DNA from 2 places in the Citrobacter sp. CRE-46 genome. Region 1 is predicted to be linked to the other one. Evidence: predicted binding sites of a transcription regulator. Region 1 holds the regulator's gene; the other holds the start of a gene.
What was found. The regulator LexA, encoded in region 1, represses DNA repair genes until DNA is damaged. The targets are predictions, from matches to a motif close to TNCTGTATGTACATACAGNA.
Positions count from the first base shown of each region.

Region 2: sbmC (DNA gyrase inhibitor SbmC) is a predicted target of LexA. The motif match lies at 7,695-7,714, and genes of this name have one in related genera.

Region 1 covers NZ_CM184341.1:4,865,910-4,877,305, reverse strand. The annotation lists gene malM (maltose operon protein MalM) at 1-145, shown strand, start outside; gene ubiC (chorismate lyase) at 326-823, shown strand; gene ubiA (4-hydroxybenzoate octaprenyltransferase) at 837-1,709, shown strand; gene plsB (glycerol-3-phosphate 1-O-acyltransferase PlsB) at 1,764-4,184, opposite strand; gene AC534G_RS23660 (diacylglycerol kinase) at 4,356-4,724, shown strand; gene lexA (transcriptional repressor LexA) at 4,834-5,442, shown strand; gene dinF (MATE family efflux transporter DinF) at 5,574-6,899, shown strand; gene AC534G_RS23645 (CsbD family protein) at 7,031-7,240, shown strand; gene zur (zinc uptake transcriptional repressor Zur) at 7,282-7,800, opposite strand; gene AC534G_RS23635 (cupin domain-containing protein) at 7,915-8,403, shown strand; gene dusA (tRNA dihydrouridine(20/20a) synthase DusA) at 8,510-9,508, shown strand; gene pspG (envelope stress response protein PspG) at 9,643-9,885, shown strand; gene AC534G_RS23620 (quinone oxidoreductase) at 10,049-11,032, opposite strand; gene dnaB (replicative DNA helicase) at 11,097-11,396, shown strand, end outside.
Region 2 covers NZ_CM184341.1:2,052,434-2,063,829, reverse strand. The annotation lists gene AC534G_RS09680 (1-propanol dehydrogenase PduQ) at 1-578, shown strand, start outside; gene pduS (cobalamin reductase PduS) at 575-1,930, shown strand; gene pduT (propanediol utilization microcompartment protein PduT) at 1,933-2,487, shown strand; gene pduU (propanediol utilization microcompartment protein PduU) at 2,487-2,837, shown strand; gene pduV (propanediol utilization protein PduV) at 2,842-3,294, shown strand; gene AC534G_RS09655 (acetate/propionate family kinase) at 3,279-4,493, shown strand; gene AC534G_RS09650 (GHMP family kinase ATP-binding protein) at 4,586-5,452, shown strand; gene AC534G_RS09645 (DUF496 family protein) at 5,492-5,827, opposite strand; gene AC534G_RS09640 (FUSC family protein) at 6,066-7,124, opposite strand; gene sbmC (DNA gyrase inhibitor SbmC) at 7,211-7,678, opposite strand; gene dacD (serine-type D-Ala-D-Ala carboxypeptidase DacD) at 7,803-8,975, opposite strand; gene phsC (thiosulfate reductase cytochrome B subunit) at 9,115-9,882, opposite strand; gene phsB (thiosulfate reductase electron transport protein PhsB) at 9,879-10,457, opposite strand; gene phsA (thiosulfate reductase PhsA) at 10,472-11,396, opposite strand, start outside.

The DNA.
Region 1 (11,396 bases):
CGAAACCTATTTTAATCAGGCGATTAAGGATGCCGTGGCGAAAGGCGATGTCGATAAAGCGCTGAAGCTGCTTGATGAAGCTGAACGTCTGGGATCCAAATCAGCCCGATCCACCTTTATCAGCAGTGTAAAAGGCAAGGGGTAAACATCTCCCCACATTGTTGATTTTGCAACAACTGGTGCGTCTCCTGGCGCACCTTTTTTTATCCTTCAGTGCGAATTGTTACGCTTATGTTGCTCTGTCGATCACTTAATTGTGTTTGCTCACCCCGTAATGCCTTTTCTGCGATACAATGCCTTTAGGTTATAAATCGGAGAGTAAGGCATGCCACACCCTGCGTTAACGCAACTGCGTGCGCTGCGTTATTTTGATGCGATCCCGGCGCTGGACCCGCAACTGCTCGACTGGTTGTTACTGGAAGATTCCATGACCAAACGTTTTGAGCAGCAGGGCAAAGAAGTCACCGTCACGTTGATTCGCGAAGCGTTCGTTGGGCAAAATGAGGTGGCTGAAGAACTGACGCTGCTGCCTAAAGAGTCCCGCTATTGGTTACGCGAAATCCTGTTATGCGCGGATGGTGAACCCTGGCTTGCCGGGCGTACCGTGGTGCCTGAATCCACCCTGTGTGGCCCTGAACTGGCCTTACAAAACCTGGGGAAAACACCGCTCGGACGCTACCTGTTTACGTCATCGACATTGACCCGAGATTTTATTGAGATTGGCCGCGATGCAGCGCTGTGGGGGCGTCGTTCCCGCCTGCGGCTGAGCGGTAAGCCGTTGATGCTTACCGAGCTTTTTCTGCCTGCATCGCCGTTGTACTGAGAGGAAGATAAAGATGGAGTGGAGTCTGACGCAGAATAAGCTGCTGGCGTTTCACCGCTTGATGCGTACGGATAAGCCAATCGGCGCCTTACTGCTGCTCTGGCCTACGCTGTGGGCATTATGGGTAGCAACCCCTGGTATGCCGCAACTGTGGATCCTGGCGGTTTTTGTCGCCGGCGTATGGTTAATGCGCGCTGCCGGATGCGTGGTGAATGACTATGCCGACAGGAAGTTTGACGGCCACGTTAAGCGTACCGCGAATCGACCGCTGCCGAGCGGGGCTGTCACCGAGAAAGAAGCCCGAACGCTGTTTGTCGTACTGGTATTGCTGGCCTTCCTGCTGGTATTGACGCTCAATACGATGACCATTTTGTTGTCCGTTGCGGCACTAGCGCTGGCGTGGGTTTACCCGTTTATGAAGCGCTATACGCATCTGCCGCAGGTGGTGCTGGGGGCGGCGTTTGGCTGGTCGATCCCGATGGCGTTCGCCGCCGTGAGCGAGTCTGTACCGCTGAGCTGCTGGCTGATGTTCCTCGCCAATATCCTCTGGGCGGTGGCCTATGATACGCAGTATGCAATGGTTGACCGCGATGATGACCTGAAGATCGGTATTAAATCGACCGCGATTCTGTTCGGCCAGAACGACAAGCTGATTATTGGTATTCTGCAGGTGGGCGTGCTGGTGCTGATGGCGCTGGTGGGCTGGTTAAACGGGTTGGGGCTGGGCTATTACTGGTCTCTGTTAGTGGCTGGGGCGCTGTTTGTGTATCAGCAGAAACTGATCGTCAACCGTGAACGTGACGCCTGCTTTAAAGCGTTTATGAACAATAACTATGTTGGTCTGGTGCTGTTCTTAGGCCTGGCAATGAGCTACTGGCATTTTTGAGTTTGGCTTAGCCTGCAAAATAAAAACCGGTCATTTCGACCGGTTTTTTTATGCTTACTCGCCTTGTGTGGCGCTCTCGATGGTCAGACGCACATCCGACGTGACCAGTTCGGCCAGCATCTGATAGATCTTCATCGTCTCTTCCGGTTCGGCATCTCCGGTATCGCTGATATATCCTTCGTCACGCAGCGTCAGCACCAGAGAGCTGAACACGGCCTTGTCGAAGAATTCCGGCGCGTTAATGCCATGCAGGACGGAAAGACGCTGTGCCACGGTGCGGCTCTCTTTCTCCAGCGTACCACGGTTGATAGATGGGTTAGCGCTCAGCAGCCAGAAGGTAATAGCGTAGCGCTGCAACGTCTCACGAGCACCCGCCGCCAGCAGCTGTAGCGTACGGGAGCGGGCCGGATTGATATGCAGTTCGTCATCGTCCAGGGTGATGAGTCCCTGGCGCTGCATTTCGCTGGCCAGTTCGTCGATCACGCCAGCGAGTTCGTCACGCTCCCAGCGCAGGAACAGCTCCGCTTTCAGCATTGGGTATAGCGCTTCAATATGCTGCAGCAGCGCGGCGCGTGAAATATGACGATGCTGGGTTACGATGGCCGCCATTAACGAAGGCAGAACCAGCATATGCGCAATGTTGTTGCGGTAGTACGTCATCAATACCGCCTGCTCACGCGGCAGAATGATGATGTCGCCAATGGTGTCTTTCTCGACCTCAAACTTGTTCATCTGCAAGGCATGGTCAATCAGTTCACTGGCGCTCTGCGCAGGAACCGTCGCATCCGGGGCATACGGTACGTTGCGCAGTAGACTCAGATAGCAATCGAGTTGTTCAGTCAACTGCTCACGGGTCAGAGAGCGCTGGCGGGAAGCCAGTAACGCGGTACAGCACAGGTTCATGGCGTTGGCCGCGCCTGCGTTGTTAATGCGTACCATCAGATCGGCGGCAATGTTATTTACCGTCGGCGTCAGCCAGGCAGGACGGATAGACTCAATAGGATCGATAGATTCACGCCACTCCGGCACGTGCTGGTTGAGGTAAGTCATCAACGGCATCGGCTCGCCAAAGTTAACGTAACCCTGACCCAGATTACGCAGCTTGCTTAAGCCACGCAGCATTTGCGGCAGGCTCTCTTTCTCTTTCGTCGCGCCCCGCAGCTCTTTCGCATACGTGCCCACTTCCATGACGTGCTCGTAGCCGATGTAGATCGGTACGAGGGTAATCGGACGCGTACCGCCGCGCAGCATCGCCTGAATGGTCATCGACAGCGTGCCGGTTTTCGGGTCAAGCAAACGACCAGTACGTGAACGACCGCCTTCGACAAAGTACTCAACCGAGTAGCCGCGGCTGAACAACTCGCCCAGGTATTCGCGGAAAACGGTGGAATAAAGCTTGTTGCCCTTGAAGGTACGACGAATAAAGAACGCGCCCAGACGGCGGAAGATCGGACCTGCTGGCCAGAAATTCAGGTTGATGCCTGCCGCGATGTGCGGCGGAACCAGACCCTGATGATACAGCACGTACGACAGCAGCATATAGTCCATATGGCTGCGGTGGCACGGAACATAGACGATTTCGTGGCCATCGTGCGCCAACTGGCGTACACGCTCTGCATTATGAACGTTAATCCCCTGATACAGACGGTTCCAGGTAAAGCCCAGAATACGGTCTGTCAGACGGATCATCTCGTAGGAGAAGTTGGCGGCAATCTCTTCCATCAGCGCTATCGCATTTTGCTGCGCTTTTTCGTGGGAGATTTTTTTACTGCGCGCTTCATCTTCTACCGCGCGCGCGATAGCTTTTGAGGCCAACAGCTTGTTAAACAGATCCTGTCGGGCAGGGAGGCGCGGACCGACTGCGGCCAGGCGCTGGCGTGCAAAGTGCATACGCGCTACGCGCGCCAATTTCTGGGCGATAATTTTATCTGTACCGTGTTCATCCGCCATACGACGCAGGGAAACCGACGGGGAGAAGCGGACAAAGCTGTCGCGACCCAGCCAGGACACAGCAAAGAATTTTTGTACGCCGTTCAGCATACGCAGCGGCGGGTTGACCTCGCCTTTTTCGCGCCCGGGCGCACGGCCAAACATCACCGAAACCGGCACCATCTGCACATCCAGGTCTGGATTGCTGCGATGCAAGTCGAGATAGTTATGGAATAGCTTAATAGACTCTTCTTTTGGCGTGTAATAGGTGAAGACACGTGGGCCGCCGTGAATAAACACGTAGCGCGGCAGTAGAGTTCCGTCTATCTCCAGCGGTTCCAGGGGATCCGGGAGATCGTGCGCCAGACATTGGGCGCGCAGCGTCAGCAAGTCTGCTTTGGAGTTGTACGGTAGGACGTACATAATGGGGCGAGAAGTATCGAGCCCCAATTCCGGTGCGGGTTCCGCCGGAATAGACTTGCTTTTTACCAGTACGCTTAATGGTAAATTCAGTAATTTGTAGTAAATTCGTGGCCAGCCGGACATAAACGATGTAAAGCCTCTGGTTAATAATGCAAATGCGCTGCAAGGATATCAGAAAGTTTAGTGAATTTCTGGTGTATCCGGTCATACTTCGCGCTGCTTTGCCACACCCTGAAACAAACGGGGTAACGTTACAATGACATTGACGCTAATAATGTAAAAAGGTTCTTTTTGATGGCCAATAATACCACTGGATTCACCCGAATTATCAAAGCTGCAGGCTATTCCTGGAAAGGTTTTCGCGCCGCATGGATTAATGAGGCGGCATTTCGTCAGGAAAGCGTTGCCGTTCTGCTAGGCGTTGCCATCGCCTGCTGGCTGGACGTCGACGCCATTACGCGCGTGTTGCTGATTGGTTCCGTGATGCTGGTGATGATCGTTGAAATTCTTAACAGTGCGATAGAGGCGGTGGTTGATCGTATCGGTTCCGAGTACCACGAACTGTCTGGTCGTGCGAAAGACATGGGGTCGGCGGCGGTATTGCTGTCGATTTTTGTCGCCCTGATCACCTGGGGCATCCTGTTGTGGTCGCATTTGCGATAAAGATTCCACAACTTCATCATTCTCCTGTTTTTTGTGCAGTTTGCGGTTCCAAAATCACCTTTAGCTGTATATACTCACAGCATAACTGTATATACACCCAGGGGGCGGAATGAAAGCGTTAACGGCCAGGCAGCAAGAGGTGTTTGATCTTATTAGAGATCACATTAGCCAGACAGGTATGCCACCGACGCGTGCGGAGATCGCGCAGCGTTTGGGGTTCCGTTCCCCAAACGCTGCTGAAGAACATCTGAAAGCGCTGGCGCGTAAAGGCGTGCTGGAAATTGTATCCGGCGCATCGCGTGGTATTCGTCTGTTGCAGGAAGAAGAAGAAGGTTTACCGCTTGTCGGGCGCGTTGCGGCAGGTGAGCCACTTCTGGCGCAGCAACACATCGAAGGCCATTATCAGGTCGATCCTTCACTGTTCAAACCGAACGCCGATTTTCTGCTGCGCGTCAGCGGTATGTCGATGAAAGACATCGGGATTATGGACGGTGATTTGCTGGCCGTGCATAAAACACAGGATGTGCGTAACGGTCAGGTTGTTGTCGCGCGCATTGACGACGAAGTGACGGTGAAGCGCCTGAAAAAACAGGGCAACAAGGTTGAACTCCTGCCAGAAAACAGCGAATTCAAACCCATTGTGGTCGACCTGCGCGAGCAAAACTTCACTATTGAAGGGCTGGCGGTAGGCGTCATTCGTAACGGGGAATGGCTGTAATACTCTGTTGAGTCCCTGTAGGCCGGATAAGACGTTTGCGTCGCCATCCGGCAACTCGCCCGGTGGCACTGCGCTTACCGGGCCAGGGCAACATCTTCCAGTACCTCTAACTTCTTTTCAGGCTCTATTTCATGCCTTTCTTTACCTCCTCCGACAAAGCACTCTGGCGTCTTGCCTTACCGATGATCTTCTCCAATATCACCGTTCCCTTGCTGGGATTGGTCGATACCGCGGTCATTGGTCATCTGGATAGTCCGGTCTATCTTGGCGGCGTTGCCGTTGGCGCCACCGCGACCAGTTTTCTCTTTATGTTGCTGCTTTTTTTACGCATGAGCACCACAGGTCTTACCGCCCAGGCATTTGGCGCGAAAAATCCGCAGGCACTGGCGCGTGCGCTGGTGCAGCCGCTAATGCTGGCGCTGGGGGCGGGGCTGCTTATCGCACTGTTTCGGACGCCGATTATCGATCTGGCTCTGCATATTGTCGGCGGCAGTGAAGCCGTACTGGAGCAGGCCCGACGTTTCCTGGAAATCCGTTGGTTAAGCGCCCCCGCCTCGCTGGCGAATCTGGTACTGCTCGGCTGGCTGCTTGGCGTTCAGTATGCACGGGCGCCGGTTATCCTGCTGATTGTCGGTAATGTTCTCAATATTGTGCTCGATTTATGGCTGGTGATGGGCCTGCATATGAACGTGCAGGGCGCGGCGCTGGCGACGGTCACCGCCGAATATGCCACCTTGCTGATCGGTCTGTTAATGGTACGCAAAGTCCTGCATATGCGCGGAATTTCGCTGGCAATGTTGAAACAGGCCTGGCGTGGCAATTTCCGCCGCTTACTGGCGCTTAACCGCGACATCATGCTGCGCTCGCTGTTGCTACAGCTCTGTTTCGGTGCCATTACGGTGCTGGGCGCGCGCCTGGGGAGCGATATCATTGCGGTAAATGCCGTTCTGATGACCCTGCTGACCTTTACCGCCTACGCGCTGGACGGGTTTGCCTACGCCGTTGAAGCGCATTCTGGTCAGGCCTATGGCGCACGGGATGGCAGCCAGTTACTGGATGTCTGGCGCGCAGCCTGCCGACAGTCCGGTCTTGTGGCGATTCTGTTTTCGCTGGTTTATGCCCTGTTTGGCGAGCACATTATAGCGTTGCTGACCTCGCTCCCGCAGATTCAACTGCTGGCCGATCGTTATCTTATCTGGCAGGTGATTTTGCCGCTGGTTGGCGTCTGGTGTTATTTGCTGGACGGTATGTTTATCGGCGCAACACGGGCTGCAGAAATGCGCAACAGCATGGCCGTTGCCGCCGCGGGATTCGCATTAACGTTACTGGCTTTACCGCTGCTGGGTAACCACGGTTTGTGGCTGGCACTCACTGTGTTTCTCGCCCTGCGCGGGCTTTCACTGGCCTTTATCTGGCGACGTCACTGGCGCAACGGGACGTGGTTCGTTGAAGCCTGACGGTTAAAAATTCTGAATAGTGAATCGAATGCCGAATCAGTGACTACACTTATTCTCACGTCCAGCAGAAAAGATAGCGGAGTTGGACGAGATACTCTGGCTATTCACAACCTAACGATGAGGATTTGATGATGAATAAAGACGAAGTCGGCGGCAACTGGAAACAGTTCAAAGGTAAAGTGAAAGAGCAATGGGGCAAACTGACCGACGATGATATGACGGTCATTGAAGGCAAACGTGACCAACTGGTCGGTAAAGTCCAGGAGCGTTACGGTTATGCAAAAGATCAGGCGGAGAAAGAAGTCACTGACTGGGAAACCCGCAACGATTACCGCTGGTAATTAGTCCCCTCCTGAGAGTACAAGGATGTACGCTCTCTGGCTTAGCGACCGACTTTCTTTTTCACCAGAATTGAGTGGTCATGCTGACATTCGCCTGGATGGCGACAGGCTTCAACCTCCACGCATGCCGGGCACAGCCCGTGAGCTTCAATCACGTTATGCCGCAGAGCAAAACCCATTTTTGCCGCCAGCATATGCATGATGTCTTCCACACCTTCCGCACACTCTTCTTTTACCACGCCACAGCGATCGCAAATAAACATCGCAGAACTGTGGGTCGGTTGATCGAACAGGTGACACAGCACGTAGCTGTTGGTCGATTCCACTTTATGTACAAAACCTTGTTCCAGCAGAAAATCGAGCGCACGATAAACGGTCGGTGGCTTGGCCTGCGGCTCGGTTTCCCGTAGCAGGTCGAGCAGGTCATAAGCGCTAATAGCGCCTTCCTGCAGGCTCATCAGGCGCAGCACTTCGAGGCGCTGTGGCGTTAGCCGCACGTTGCGTTGCGCACAGAGTTTTTCAGCTTGAGCCAATAACTCCTGCGTGGTGGTTTTGTCCATTTGGCGCCTCGATTTGTGTGAAAGGTTAATCCCTTACTTTATCATGTTCTGCTTAAAACGCCGAGATCCGCCGCTGTGTGCTATACCTGACGCATCGTATTCTGGAGAATCCACATGAAAAGACCCGACTGTATTCGCCACTGGCGAGAGGTGGAGGGGGCTGATGACTCCACCTACCCCGACAGCAATGAACTTTTTGCTATTGGCGCGCCGCTTGCCCGTAAACTGGGGTTAGGAAGACTAGGTATTCATCATGAACGCCTGCCGCCGGGGCGTCGCACATCTTATCCTCATGCCGAAAGCGATGAAGAAGAGTTTATCTATGTGCTGGAAGGTTATCCGGAAGCCTGGATTAACGGCTATTTATGGAAGCTCGAACCTGGCGACAGCGTCGGTTTTCCGGCAGGAACCGGGGTGTGCCACACCTTTATCAATAACACCAGTGAAGAGGTGCGCTTGCTGGTCGTGGGTGAGGCAAACAAAAAATATAATCGCATTTATTACCCGCTTAACCCGGTCTATGCCGCCACGCGCGAGGATCGCTGGGTTGACCATCCGCCGCAGTTTTTTGGCCCACATGACGGCAAGCCGGGGCGCAAATAACGCTCTGTGAGAATATGCTGTGCGAGCCACGATGATGGGGCGCACTATCGCATCGGTCTATGCTATAGTAGCGCCCCTTTTTTAACCGGATGCTTGAATATTCGCCATGCTGCCTGAATCTCAGTCTACCGCTTTTCCCGCTCATCGTTTTTCTATCGCGCCGATGCTCGACTGGACGGACAGACATTGCCGCTACTTTTTGCGCTTACTGTCCCGCCAGACGCTGCTGTATACGGAGATGGTGACCACCGGAGCGATCATTCATGGTAAAGGCGATTATCTGGCGTATAGCGAAGAAGAACATCCGCTCGCGTTGCAACTGGGCGGGAGCGATCCGGCTGCGCTGGCGCAGTGTGCGAAGCTCGCTGAACAGCGGGGCTATGACGAAATTAACCTCAACGTGGGTTGTCCTTCCGACCGCGTACAGAATGGCATGTTTGGCGCCTGTCTGATGGGGAATGCGCAACTGGTCGCCGATTGCGTCAAGGCGATGCGCGATGTGGTGTCGATTCCGGTGACGGTGAAGACCCGAATCGGCATTGATGATCAGGACAGCTACGAATTCCTGTGCGATTTCATCAACACGGTATCTGGCAACGGCGAATGCGAGATGTTCATCATTCACGCCCGCAAGGCCTGGCTGTCCGGGTTAAGCCCGAAGGAAAACCGCGAGATCCCACCGCTGGATTATGACCGTGTTTATCAGTTAAAGCGTGATTTCCCGCATCTGACGATGTCGATCAACGGCGGTATTAAATCGCTGGAAGAAGCGAAAAAGCATCTGCAGCATATGGATGGCGTGATGGTGGGGCGTGAAGCCTATCAAAATCCCGGAATTCTGGCGTCGGTCGACCGCGAAATTTTTGACGCCGCTACTCATGATGCCGATCCGGTCGCCGTGGTGCGTGCCATGTACCCATATATTGAGCGTGAACTGAGTCAGGGAACCTATTTGGGGCATGTGACGCGCCATATGCTGGGACTGTTTCAGGGGATCCCCGGCGCACGTCAGTGGCGTCGTTACCTGAGTGAGAACGCGCATAAAGCCGGAGCCGATATTAACGTCCTGGAACATGCTTTGAAGCTGGTGGCCGATAAGCGTTAGTTTCTCACTAAAAGTTAGTTAATTTCACCACACCCTGTGCGTTGTCACAGGGTTTTTTGTTTTATAAATCAGTGGATTAACTTTGGCATGTTTCTTGTAAAGGAATGGAGAGTATTTTATTTCGGGAGAGAGTCATGCTGGAACTACTTTTTGTGATTGGATTTTTTATCATGCTGATGGTCACCGGCGTCTCGTTGCTGGGGGTGCTGGCCGCGCTGGTGGTAGCCACCGTCGTCATGTTTTTGGGCGGGCTATTTGCCTTGATGATTAAACTGTTGCCCTGGCTGTTACTGGCCGTTGCCGTGGTGTGGGTGATCAAGGCGATAAAAGCGCCAAAAGTCCCACAGTATCAGCGCAATAACCGCCGATTTTACTAAGGTATTGAGTGGTCCGTCACAACCTGAAACATTGCCTTTAGAACCAAATAGGAATTGATTATCAAATCTGTCACTATTGCCTGGTTAACGAATTCATCGAGCTGTACCCTACATACAGCCGAACTAAAAAAAGAAAGGGCTTCCTGCGGGAAGCCCTAATTCTTTACGGGATCAGCAGACTCGATCCCTGCGTGGCGCGACTTTCCAGCACTTCATGGGCCCGTTGCGCGTCGTGTAGCGCAAATGTCTGACCAGGTGCGACATCCACTTTGATCACCCCGCTGGCAATCAGCGAGAACAGCTCATTGCTGGCTTCGGTTAATTCATGGTGGTTGGTGATGTAACCCTGGAGCGAAGGGCGGGTCACGTACAGCGAACCTTTCTGATTAAGAATCCCTAAATTTACACCGGTAACTGGTCCGGACGCGTTGCCAAAACTGACCATCAGTCCGCGGCGCTGCAGACAATCGAGAGAGGCTTCCCAGGTATCTTTCCCCACCGAGTCGTACACCACCCGCACTTTTTTACCGCCGGTGATCTCTTTTACCCGCTCAACAATGCTTTCTTCACGATAGTTAATTACCTGCCACGCCCCGGCCTGCTGCGCAATTTGCGCTTTTTGCGCATTGCCGACGGTGCCAATCAGTTTCGCTCCCAACGCTTTCGCCCACTGACAAGCGATCAGACCGACGCCACCTGCGGCTGCGTGGAATAAAAACGGTTCGTCAGGCTGGATTTCATAGGTTTTGCGCAACAGGTAAAAAACGGTCAGCCCCTTCAGAAACGAGGCGGCGGCCTGTTCAAACGAGATAGCGTTAGGCAGAATAGCGGCTTTATCAGCCGGCACGTTATGCACTGAGCTGTAAGCGCCAAGCGCAGACTGAGCATACACCACGCGATCGCCAGCTTTGATGTGCGTCACTTTGCTGCCAACTTTGCTGACCACGCCTGCGGCTTCGGTACCCAGACCGCTGGGCAGAGAAGGCGGCGGATAAAGACCACTGCGGATGTAGGTGTCGATGTAGTTGATCCCTATCGCTTTATTCTCGACCTGGATTTCGTTTTCCGCCGGGTCAACCGGCGTAAACTCCACAGCCTTGAGTACATCAGGCCCACCATGCTTGTGAAATTCAATACGTGTTGCCATGCTTCCTCCAAAAGAAATGTGGTAATCTTTCGACCCAATCATTATCTCGGTAACTCCATTCACTATGGCAGGAAATAAACCCTTCAACAAACAACAGACTGATGCTCGTGAGCGCGATCCCCAGGTCGCCGGGCTGAAAGTACCGCCGCACTCGATTGAAGCGGAACAGTCGGTGTTGGGCGGTTTAATGCTGGATAACGAACGCTGGGATGACGTGGCCGAACGCGTGGTCGCGGAGGATTTTTATACCCGCCCGCACCGGCATATCTTTACGGAAATGCATCGCCTGCAGGAGATGGGAAAACCCATCGATCTGATTACCCTGGCAGAGTCGCTGGAGGTTCAGGGCCAACTGGACAGCGTC
Region 2 (11,396 bases), 2.4 Mb from region 1:
ATGCGCTGGAGGCTTACGTGTCCACGAAGGCCAGCGATTTCACCGACGCGCTGGCGGAAAAAGCGGCACAAATCGTCTTCCAGTACCTTCCCGTCGCCGTCAGCAAAGGCGAGTGTCTGGCAACCAGGGGGAAAATGCACAACGCGTCAACGCTCGCAGGAATGGCATTTAGCCAGGCGGGGTTGGGTATAAACCATGCGATTGCCCATCAGTTGGGCGGCCAGTTTCATCTGCCCCACGGACTTGCCAATGCACTGCTGCTGACCCCTGTCATTCATTTTAATGCCCGCGACCCCAGGGCCGCGAAGCGCTATGCCCGTTTCGCTAAAGCCTGCCATTTATGCCCGGATAACGCGAACGATACGGCTGCGCTGAATGCGCTCATTCATCACATTGAGCTTCTCAAAAAACAGTGTGCGTTACCTTCTTTCGTTGACGCACTCAAAGACGGAAAGCAAAACTGGTCACAGCGTATACCGTCGATGGTTCAGGCCGCGCTGGCTGATGTCACGCTGCAAACCAATCCTCGTGTTGCCGACGCCAGTGCCATGCAGGAACTGCTTGAGGAATTATTATGAATACAGCCATGACGGCAGAGTCCACGCTTTATGATGCGCAGACGATACGCGAACGCGTTCGGGCTGCTGGCGTTGTTGGAGCCGGCGGTGCAGGCTTTCCTGCGCACGTAAAATTACAGGCGCAGGTCGATACATTTCTGGTGAATGCCGCCGAATGTGAACCGATGTTAAAAGTTGACCAGCAATTGATGAGCGTCCAGGCAGGCCGACTTATTCGCGGCGTTAAATATGCCATGACGGCTACCGGAGCCAGTGCCGGTATTATTGCGCTCAAAGAGAAATATCAGAAGGCTATCAATGCGTTAGCTCCTCTGCTACCTGCCGATATCCGGTTACACATTTTACCTGATGTCTACCCGGCCGGTGACGAGGTGCTGACCATCTGGATGGCAACAGGCCGGAGGGTCCCACCTGCCGCACTGCCGGTCAGCGTCGGCGTGGTGGTTAATAACGTCCAGACCGTGCTCAACATCGCCAGAGCGGTTGAACAGCAATATCCCGTTACCCGTCGTACGTTGACCGTCAACGGCGCAGTCGCCAAACCCATCACACTCACTGTCCCTATCGGGATGTCACTTCGCGAGGTGCTGGCGCTGGCGGGAGGCGCAACCGTTGACGATCCAGGATTTATTAATGGCGGCCCGATGATGGGCGGTCTTATTACCTCCCTGGATACCCCCGTCAGCAAGACCACCGGTGGGTTGCTGGTTTTACCAAAATCTCATGCGCTGATTCAGCGGCGAATGCAGGATGAACGCACCGTGCTTTCCGTCGCAAAAACCGTATGCGAGCAGTGCCGTTTGTGTACGGATTTGTGCCCAAGGCACTTAATCGGCCATGAATTATCACCACATCTGCTGGTTCGCGCGGTTAATTATCAGCAGGCGGCCACACCACAGCTGCTGCTCACGGCCCTGACCTGTTCAGAATGCAATGTCTGTGAAAGCGTTGCCTGTCCGGTTGGAATATCGCCGATGCGAATCAACCGCATGCTTAAACGCGAACTACGGGCGCTCAACCATCGTTATGAAGGGCCGCTAAATCCTGAGGATGAAATGGCGAAATACCGGTTGATCCCGGTTAAGCGCCTTATTACCAAACTGGGTCTTAGCGACTGGTATCACGATGCACCACTGGCTGAAACTGATTTTTCCACCGATAAAACGACGCTGTTGCTACGCCAGCATATTGGCGCCAGCGCCATCCCATGTGTGCAGCAAGGCGATCGCGTTGTTCGCGGTCAATGCGTTGCCGATGTGCAGACAGGCGCATTAGGTGCGCCTGTCCACGCCAGTATTGACGGTATTGTCAGCGAAATCACTGAGCAATCCATCACGGTAATAAGAGGTTAATCATGTCTCAGGCTATAGGGATCTTAGAACTCACCAGCATTGCCAAAGGAATGGAAGCTGGCGATGCCATGTTAAAAAGCGCGAATGTGAATTTACTGGTCAGCAAGACCATCTGCCCGGGAAAATTCCTGCTTATGCTTGGTGGTGACGTAGGCGCAGTACAGCAGGCGATAGCCACTGGTACATCTCTTGCTGGCGATATGCTCGTCGACAGTCTGGTACTGCCTAATATTCATGCCAGCGTACTCCCGGCAATCAGCGGGTTAAATAGCGTGGATAAGCGTCAGGCTGTCGGGATTGTTGAAACATGGAGCGTGGCGGCCTGTATCTGTGCCGCGGATCGCGCAGTTAAAGCTTCCAATGTCACATTGGTTCGCGTGCACATGGCATTTGGTATTGGCGGCAAGTGCTACATGGTTGTCGCTGGCGATGTATCCGATGTGAATAACGCAGTAACGGTTGCCAGTGAAAGCGCGGGTGAAAAAGGCCTGTTGGTTTATCGTTCTGTCATACCTCGCCCGCATGAAAGCATGTGGCGGCAGATGGTGGAGGGATAATGGAAAGACAGCCCACCACGGATCGTATGATCCAGGAATATGTTCCCGGTAAGCAGGTCACGCTGGCGCATCTTATCGCCAATCCCGGAAAAGATTTGTTCAAGAAGCTGGGATTACAGGATTCAGTATCCGCAATCGGGATTTTGACGATTACCCCCAGCGAAGCCTCAATTATCGCCTGCGATATCGCCACGAAATCCGGAGCGGTAGAGATTGGTTTTCTCGACCGATTTACCGGCGCGGTGGTACTAACGGGCGACGTCTCCGCCGTTGAGTACGCGCTAAAACAGGTAACCCGAACGCTGGGCGAAATGATGCGTTTTACCGCTTGCCCCATCACCCGGACGTAATCTCATGAAACGCATCATGCTAATCGGACCCAGCCAGTGCGGAAAAACGTCGCTCACGCAATGCATGCGGGGAGAAGCGCTTCACTATCAGAAGACCCAGGCCATAGTCTGGTCGCCCGCAGCGATAGATACACCGGGCGAATATCTTGAAAACCGCTGTCTGTACAGTGCGCTGCTGACCAGCGCCTGTGAAGCAGACATCATCGCGCTGGTCCTCAATGCTGACGCGCCGTGGTCGCCATTTTCTCCCGGTTTCACAGGCCCAATGAACCGACCCGTTATTGGCCTCGTCACTAAAGCCGATTTAGCCAATCCGCAGCGCATTTCCCTCGTTGAGAGCTGGTTAGTCGAGGCTGGCGCGCAAAAAGTGTTTGTCACCAGCGCGCTGGAGAATACAGGGATCGATGAGATGTTCATTTTTCTGAATGCAAAGGAACTTTCATGTCTCACAAAATAATGGCCATTAACGCGGGGAGTTCCTCGCTTAAGTTTCAGCTGCTGGCGATGCCGCAAGGTGAAATGATTTGTCAGGGGTTGATCGAGCGTATTGGTATGTCTGATGCGCAGGTCACCCTTAAAACGCCTGCGCAAAAATGGCAGGAAACATTGCCCGTAGCCGATCACCGTGAAGCAGTGACGCTGCTCCTGGAAAAACTGCTCAACCACAATATTATCAGCAGTCTGCAGGAGATCGACGGCGTGGGGCATCGCGTCGCACACGGCGGGGAATCTTTTAAAGATTCCGCACTGGTAACCGATGAAACGCTGGCGGAAATTGATCGCCTTGCGGAACTGGCCCCGCTACATAACCCGGTAAATGCGTTGGGAATTGCAGTATTTCGCCAGCTATTACCCGAAACGCCAGCCGTGGCGGTTTTTGACACCGCTTTTCATCAGACGCTTGACGAGCCTTCTTTCATTTATCCCCTGCCCTGGCGTTACTATTCAGAGCTGGGTATTCGTCGTTACGGATTTCATGGCACCAGCCACAAATATGTCAGCGCCCAGCTTGCTGAAAAGTTAGGGGTGCCCCTCAGCGCCCTGCGCGTCGTTTGTTGTCATCTTGGCAACGGCAGCAGCATCTGCGCCATCAAAGGTGGTCAATCAGTTAATACCTCTATGGGGTTTACGCCGCAGTCTGGCGTGATGATGGGCACGCGAAGCGGCGATATTGACCCATCGATTTTGCCATGGATTGCCCTGCGCGAAGGCAAAACACCGCAGCAGCTCAACCAATTGCTCAACAATGAGTCCGGACTACTAGGTGTCTCTGGCATCTCACCTGACTATCGCGATGTTGAACATGCCGCAGATGCAGGTAATCATCAGGCGGCGCTGGCGTTGACGCTTTTTGCCGAGCGCATTCGCGCCACCATTGGCAGCTATATTATGCAGATGGGCGGCCTGGACGCGCTGGTATTTACCGGTGGGATCGGCGAGAACTCAGCGCGAGCGCGAGCGGCAATTTGTCGCAATCTGAATTTCCTGGGACTGGCCGTCGATGAAGAAAAAAATCAGCGAAACGCCACGTTTATTCAGACAGAAAATGCGCTGGTTAAAGTGGCGGTGATTAATACCAATGAAGAGCTGATGATAGCGCAGGACGTTATGCGTTTAGCGATATCAGAAACTGTGACATTGGGCATTCCCGCTTAGCGCTGCCGCACCGCAAATTGCGGCAAATCATGGTAATAGCATGATCGCCATGACACTATGCGCCGAAGATTGCTGATCACAAAGGTGAAGACGTGGCTGTTGCGCAATGTCCCGCATCGTGCGGAGAACTTATCCAGGGCTGGATTCTGGGCAGTGAGAAATTAGTCTCCTGCCCGGTCGAATGGTATAGCACCGTTGAAGTCACTTCAGGCTCGCCGCTGGCAGAGGAACGTCCACTTTCACGGGCGATGGTTAATCGGCTATTGCAGCACTGGCAATACCCGGCGCAGATGAGTCAGGATATCCGAATTGATGTCCAGTCAACTATTCCCATCGCTAAAGGAATGGCCAGCAGCACTGCAGATATTGCCGCCACCGCTGTCGCCACAGCACATCATCTGGGCCATCACCTGGATGAGCCTACGCTGGCGCAACTTTGCGTTTCGCTGGAGCCTACCGACAGCACCGTTTTTCGTAAGCTTACCCTTTTCGATCATAACGACGCCTCCACGCAAATTGCCTGCGAAGCCCAGCCTCAACTCGATCTGCTGGTTCTCGAAAGCCCGGAAACATTGCGCACTGCTGATTATCACCGTATTCCGCGTCATTCCGGGTTACAGGCAGGTGCTCCGGCCCTCAAACGAGCATGGGAAAAGGTACAGGAAGCTTGTATCAGCCAAAATCCTTACCGGATGGGCGAAGCCGCCACGCTAAGCGCAACCGCCAGCCAGTTGCTGTTACCGAAACCAGATTTTGATTCACTATTAGCGCTGGTAGAGGAATGTGATTTATACGGCGTTAACGTTGCGCACAGCGGCAGCGTTGTCGGCCTGATGCTGGACAGAACGCGTCATGATGTGGATTACATAAAATGGATGCTGACACAGAAAAAACTGACGGTTCACTGGCCAGAACAGCATTTATTGCGAATGGTCGCAGGCGGAGTTGAACTGCAATAAGGGTCGCCGCACAGCAGCGACCCGGACAAGCATAAATCGTTACTCAGCTTTCGCTTCGCCGTTTTTCAGTTCACCCATGGCTTTCAGCTTCTTAGAAATATCGCGGCGCTCTTTTGAGATCTCAGCATTTTTGATGATGTAATCATCAACGCGATCTTCGTAATCGCTTTTCATGCTAGCGATAATACCCTGAATCGCTTCCACGCTCATGCCTGGCTTGATGTAGTCGCTCAGGTTGTCCAACAGCAGGACACGTTTCTGGTTGTCACGGATCTTTTTCTCAACGTCCTGGATTTCACGTTGCAGTTTGTTTTTACGACGGAACAGACGAACAAATTCCAGCACGTCCTGGAAAGAAGGCTTGGTAGTTTCCATTTTTACACCCCTGATAATGTGAGATTCGGATTCGTTTAAACAACGGCTAAAGTGGGTCAACATTACTTTCATGCCCGCCATACTTCAAGTTGCATCTGCATCGACAATGCATGGTTGAAACCTGAATTATCGAGGGTAAAGCCATTGCAGTTACCAATGGTTTTAGCCTTTTACAGTATCATACCTCTAATCGTTGCTGAATCGAAGCAGCAGTGAAACCAATCCCCTCGTCTGCTCTTTATTTGCGCAGCGCGCGACAGATTAAATGAGAAAGTAACTCCAGCTGTCGCGCCATCTCCATATTCAACCAAACGTAGCCGTGAATAGGCGTTTCCGCGACATTATTGCCCTTATGCTCAGCGATAAGCTGACGCAGCTCCACCACGGTATCATTGAGCTTCTCCGTATTGGCAAGTACTGGCTGCGGATTACCTTCATATAATGCATGCGTTATTGTCAGTAGCGCCTGCTGCGTCCTGAGCTGGGTTTCACGCAAAGTATGCGCATTCAACATAACAAAGTGACTGGTACGGCTGGCCCAGAGCGCATTGATTTGCAACTCGAGCATGCAGACGAGGTTACGATTAACCGTCTGAATAGCTTCAAAAATGGATTTTTGAATATGCGTTTCTTTACTGGCAGGGACGATGAGCCCGCGCATTTTGACAACCTCGCTCAACAGCTGTTGTAAATGCTTCTCCAGTCGCGGTTGTTCAAGCAGATTGGGGGAGAGCGCCGCCTGGTACACCCGATTGTACCCCGTTACGCAATGCGCCAGTTGAATACGCCAGTGTATAAATGCCCGTTGTGGCCACACGCCGGTAAACAGCATTGCCAGCAACGATCCAAGAATAACGTCGCCGCCACGCCATAACGCCGTATTCATATCCCCAGCGGGAGCACCCACTACAACGGCAAGCGTAATACCAATCAACAGCGCCTGATACGGTTTTTTGCCCAATGCCAGCCAACCGCAGAGAAACATCGCCACCGCGCACCATATCAGCATCAGCGGAAGCGAAAAAAGCTCCAGACGCAGGGCCACCAGCCCAAGCACCGATCCCAGGATCGTGCCGCCAATACGTTCAAAAGCTCTGGGAACAACGTTCCCCCAAAAAGAAATAGGCCCCATGATCACCACCAGCGTGATCAGAGGCCATGTACCTTCAGGAATGTTTAACAGGCGTACCAACAGAAAAGTGAGAATAAACGCAAGCGCAATGCGAATACCGTGCACTACACGATAATGACGATACAAACGAATTTCAAAAGGGCTCAGTGACTTATTGGCACGCACTCATGCACTCCGTCAGCGAATAGCAAAGAACAAGATTGTACTCGTTTATTGCCTGAAAATATCATCCTGATTTGCATCAAAAACAGTTACTTCGACTGCACCGGTATGTACATTTCAATGTCCCAGTAGCCATCCTCGATGCCATTGTTCATGTACACTTCAAAGCAGGGTTTAGCAGCTATTTCGAAAGTCGTATCTTGCGTCAGGCAGTCAAAAAACTGGTACCACGGCGTCGCAAAGTCATGATTTTCTACACGCGCAACGGCAACAGCATAGTCGCCACCCGCCACTTCGGTCAGGATCACCCCTTCGCTGTTTTCCGGGATCGCAAAATCTTCAGGCACAGATACCACGGTATCGCAACGCAGTTTCTCCGCCGGGACAACGTCAGGATTGTCGTAATAAACGGCTATCCATTCCAGCGGAACAATTTGCTTCCCGTCGACCCACTTCATTAACTGCTCAAAACCTTGCTTTACCGTTTGTTCCCACGGACCAACCATGTGAAAACCGGCAATCCTGCGTTTATCGACCTGTTTAATCTCGTACTCCATATAACCTCCGTGATTATACTGTATGTATATACAGTATAATTTTTAGGTATTACGGCCACAAGTAAATAGTGATTATTATGTGAGCAGATTCGCACTCTTGCCAGTCAGGCATTCCAGGAAATAACTACGCCTTGTGGTGGAAATAATCGCTCAGACGCGAGAAAACGCCACCTTCGCTGACGGACTCCAGCGTAACCAGAGGCCAGTGCGCCACCAGCTTATCCCGATCGTAGAGTTCAATTTCACCCACACGCTGATGTGCCGCGATTGGTGCAACCAGTTCTTTCTTATCAAGGACATATTTTGCTTTAATGTTAGCCACTTCCGCTTTAGGCAGGGCCATCCAGAAATCCTGCTCGGTGCCCAGGCTGATTTTTTCTTTGTCGCCATACCAGATCCGTTCAGTACCGACCTGCTTACCGCTACGCAAAACCTGCACCGTATCGAAGTTTTGTTGTCCCCATTGCAGCAGCTTACGCGCCTGGTCTTCACGGCCTTTCGCACTCTCCGCCCCCATCACAACCGCAATCAGTCGACGTTGTCCATCAACGGCGGAAGCGATCAGATTGAACCCGGCACCGGACGTATGCCCTGTCTTCAGACCATCCACGTTCATGGTTTTATCCCACAACAGGCCATTACGGTTTTGCTGCGTGATTCCGTTCCAGGTAAGGCTTTTCTCACTGTACATATGGTAGAAATCCGGTTCACCATGGATGATAGCTCGCGACAATACGGCCAGATCGTAAGCAGAGCTATGCTGACCTGGCGCATCCAGACCATGAACCGTTTCAAAATGGGTATCCTGCAGGTTCAGCTTTTGCGCATAGTTGTTCATCATCGCCACAAACTGCGGTTGTCCCCCGGCGATGTAATCAGCCAGCGCCACGCAGGCATCATTCCCGGAATCAACAATTAGCCCGCGGCTGAGGTCGCGCACCGAAACGCGATCGCCTTGTTTCAGGAACATCAAGGATGAACCGACGAATACCGGATTGTCTTTCGCCCAGGCATCACGCCCAACGGTGACAATATCGGTTGGACTAATGCGCTTACTGTCGATTGCGCGGTCAACAACATAGCCGGTCATCAGCTTGGTCAAACTGGCGGGGTTACGTTGCTGGTGTTCATTACCGGCTGTCAGAATTTGGCCCGTGGTGTAATCCATTAATACCCACGCCCCGGCATTTATCGCAGGCGGCTGTGGGGCGAAGCTGACGGCATCGGTCGCCCAGGCGGACGTAAAACTCATCGTGAATAGTGAAGCGGCAATAAACAAACGGCGTTTCAACAGCATGTCCTCAGAAAAGGGATAAATAGCCGTTCTTTTTACGGAAGTTCTGTCGAACAAACTTGAATAAATTGCAAGAAAATGTGACATAAGGCACATTTTCTTGCTGTCATACAAGGCTGTCAGAGACAAACCGCGCGCGAAATTATCCTTTGCGTGGCGCAGTCTCTGCGTGATGGCTGCGATGGCGATGGTAGCCGTCGAACATACTGCGGAAAATTTGCCCTGGCGTGTCGCCCAGCGTACACAGGTAAATATGTGCGCAGATGAACAGTAAGCCGACAATCGCTAACGCCATATGCAGCACCAGCATTATCGGCCCCGCCCCTGACACCTGCGGGTAGAGACATAACAACCCGGTGATGATCAACAGCGGAACCAGCGCGTACATAATGGCCAGGTAGGCCAGTTGTTGCAGTGGGTTAAATTTGTCCTTTGCCGTTGCGGCAAACGGGTGCGGCTCGCCCTTCATGATGCCATACAGATAAAAACGCGTTTGCAGCAGGCAGCGTGATATTAACCCGTTTAACTTCACGCGATAATGGCAGCCGTTGCCGCTGGTTGCGTTTATTAACACAAAGCCAATCCAGAAGGCCAGCAATGCGAAGCCGCACCAGGTATGTACCTGCACCATCAACACTACCGGCCCGACAGAGAAGTGGCCAAACAGGCCGCTCAGCAAAAGCAGAATAAAGAGCAGCGCATTTCCCCAGTGCCAACGGCGAACAGCCAGCGAATAGAGGTACTCCCGGTGCTCCTCTCCGGTTACCGTTTTTGGCGCCAGCATCCGACGTAACAGCGCGTGCGTGACCAGGCCCGCAATCATCAGCACAACAATAACGCCCGCATAAATGAGCCACAGCGGCCAGTAGTCCGGCGCATAGTTAAGTTCCGCTCCCCAGATAGAATTCATACTTTACCCTCCTGATGGATCTCTTTACGCCGATAAACACTCACCGGGCCACTACGCGTATCCTGCTGGCGATAAACCTCTTTTTGATTGATCCAGTGCTGGATTTCCGGGTCATCGCGACGACCAAACTTCAACGCATCCGTCGGACAAACGGAAACGCAGGCGGGCGACTGTTCAACATCCAGACGGGTATCCGCGCAGAAATTACATTTGTCTGCGATTCCCGTTTGCGGATTGAGGTAGCGCACATGGAACGGACAAGCAGCGACGCAGTAGTCACAGCCAATACAGCGGGACTTATCCACCTGCACAATGCCGTTTTCATCGCGGAATGATGCACCGGTTGGACAAACGCTGACGCACGGCGCATCTTCACAATGCTGGCAAGAAACACGAACAAACTGGAAATGGGAAAGCGCCTCGGGTTCATGTTCCGGTGAACGGATCTGTACCTGTAAGCGGCTAAAACCTTCAGGCACGTCATTCAGTACCTTGCAGGCAACCGTACACGCCTGACAACCAATGCAGCGTTTTTCGTCATGCAGCATGACATAAGGGTTTGTTGATTGATTCATGATGTACTCCTTTCTCATGCCCGACGAAGCGTAACGCCAGCGGTGTGGACCACCGTACCTGACACCGGACTGGTGACATGCGGAAGCAAATTACCGCAATGAATACCGTGCGTCGTCGCGGCTGTTTTGGCTCCTGCCTTGGCGCCAAATCCCATATAGACGAATAGCGTATCGGGTCGAATACCGGCGGTGACCAGCGCTTTGCCTTTTTCCTTACCGGTTGCATTTTCCAGCCAGATGTCATCGCCGCTTTTGATGCCTTTTTCACGGGCCGTTTGCGGGTGGATCCACACCGCGTTGTCCCACATCAGCTCACTCAGCAGTGGCACATATTGCGTTGCGCCATTGGTATGAACCGCCACTTTGCCCTGAATAAAATAGAGTTCATTGTCGCCTTTGAGCGCAAAATTGCGGGCGCGAGGAACACCGTAGCCTGGCAGGAGTGTTTCCAGCTCGGCAGAGTAGAGTTCGATTTTTCCTGACGGGGATTTAAAACGCAGCTGCTCACCATAAGTGCCGTCGCTATCAACCGCTACCGCACCCGGATAGCGTGCCACAAACTGACGCACCGCTTCGGGTTCGCGCAGCAATAACGGAACACCCCACTCGCGATACCCTTTCTGACGCAGCTCAGCAGATAACGCATGATCGCCATTAAGCTGGTACAACTGGCGCGTTTGCATATCCTGCCATGGGTAGAATTGCCCAAGGCCTAACTGAACAGCCAGTTCTTTCCAGATTTGCCAGCTCGGACGCGCGTCACCGATAGGCTCAACCACCTGCTGACGCAAGGCATAGGCTGGATTCAGGCCCGACATATCAGAAACTTCTTCATCGCGTTCAAGGTAAGTACATTCAGGCAAAAGATAATCGGCATACGCCGCGCTTTCGCTTAAATAAACATCGCAACTGACCACCAGGTCGAGCTGTTCAACGGTC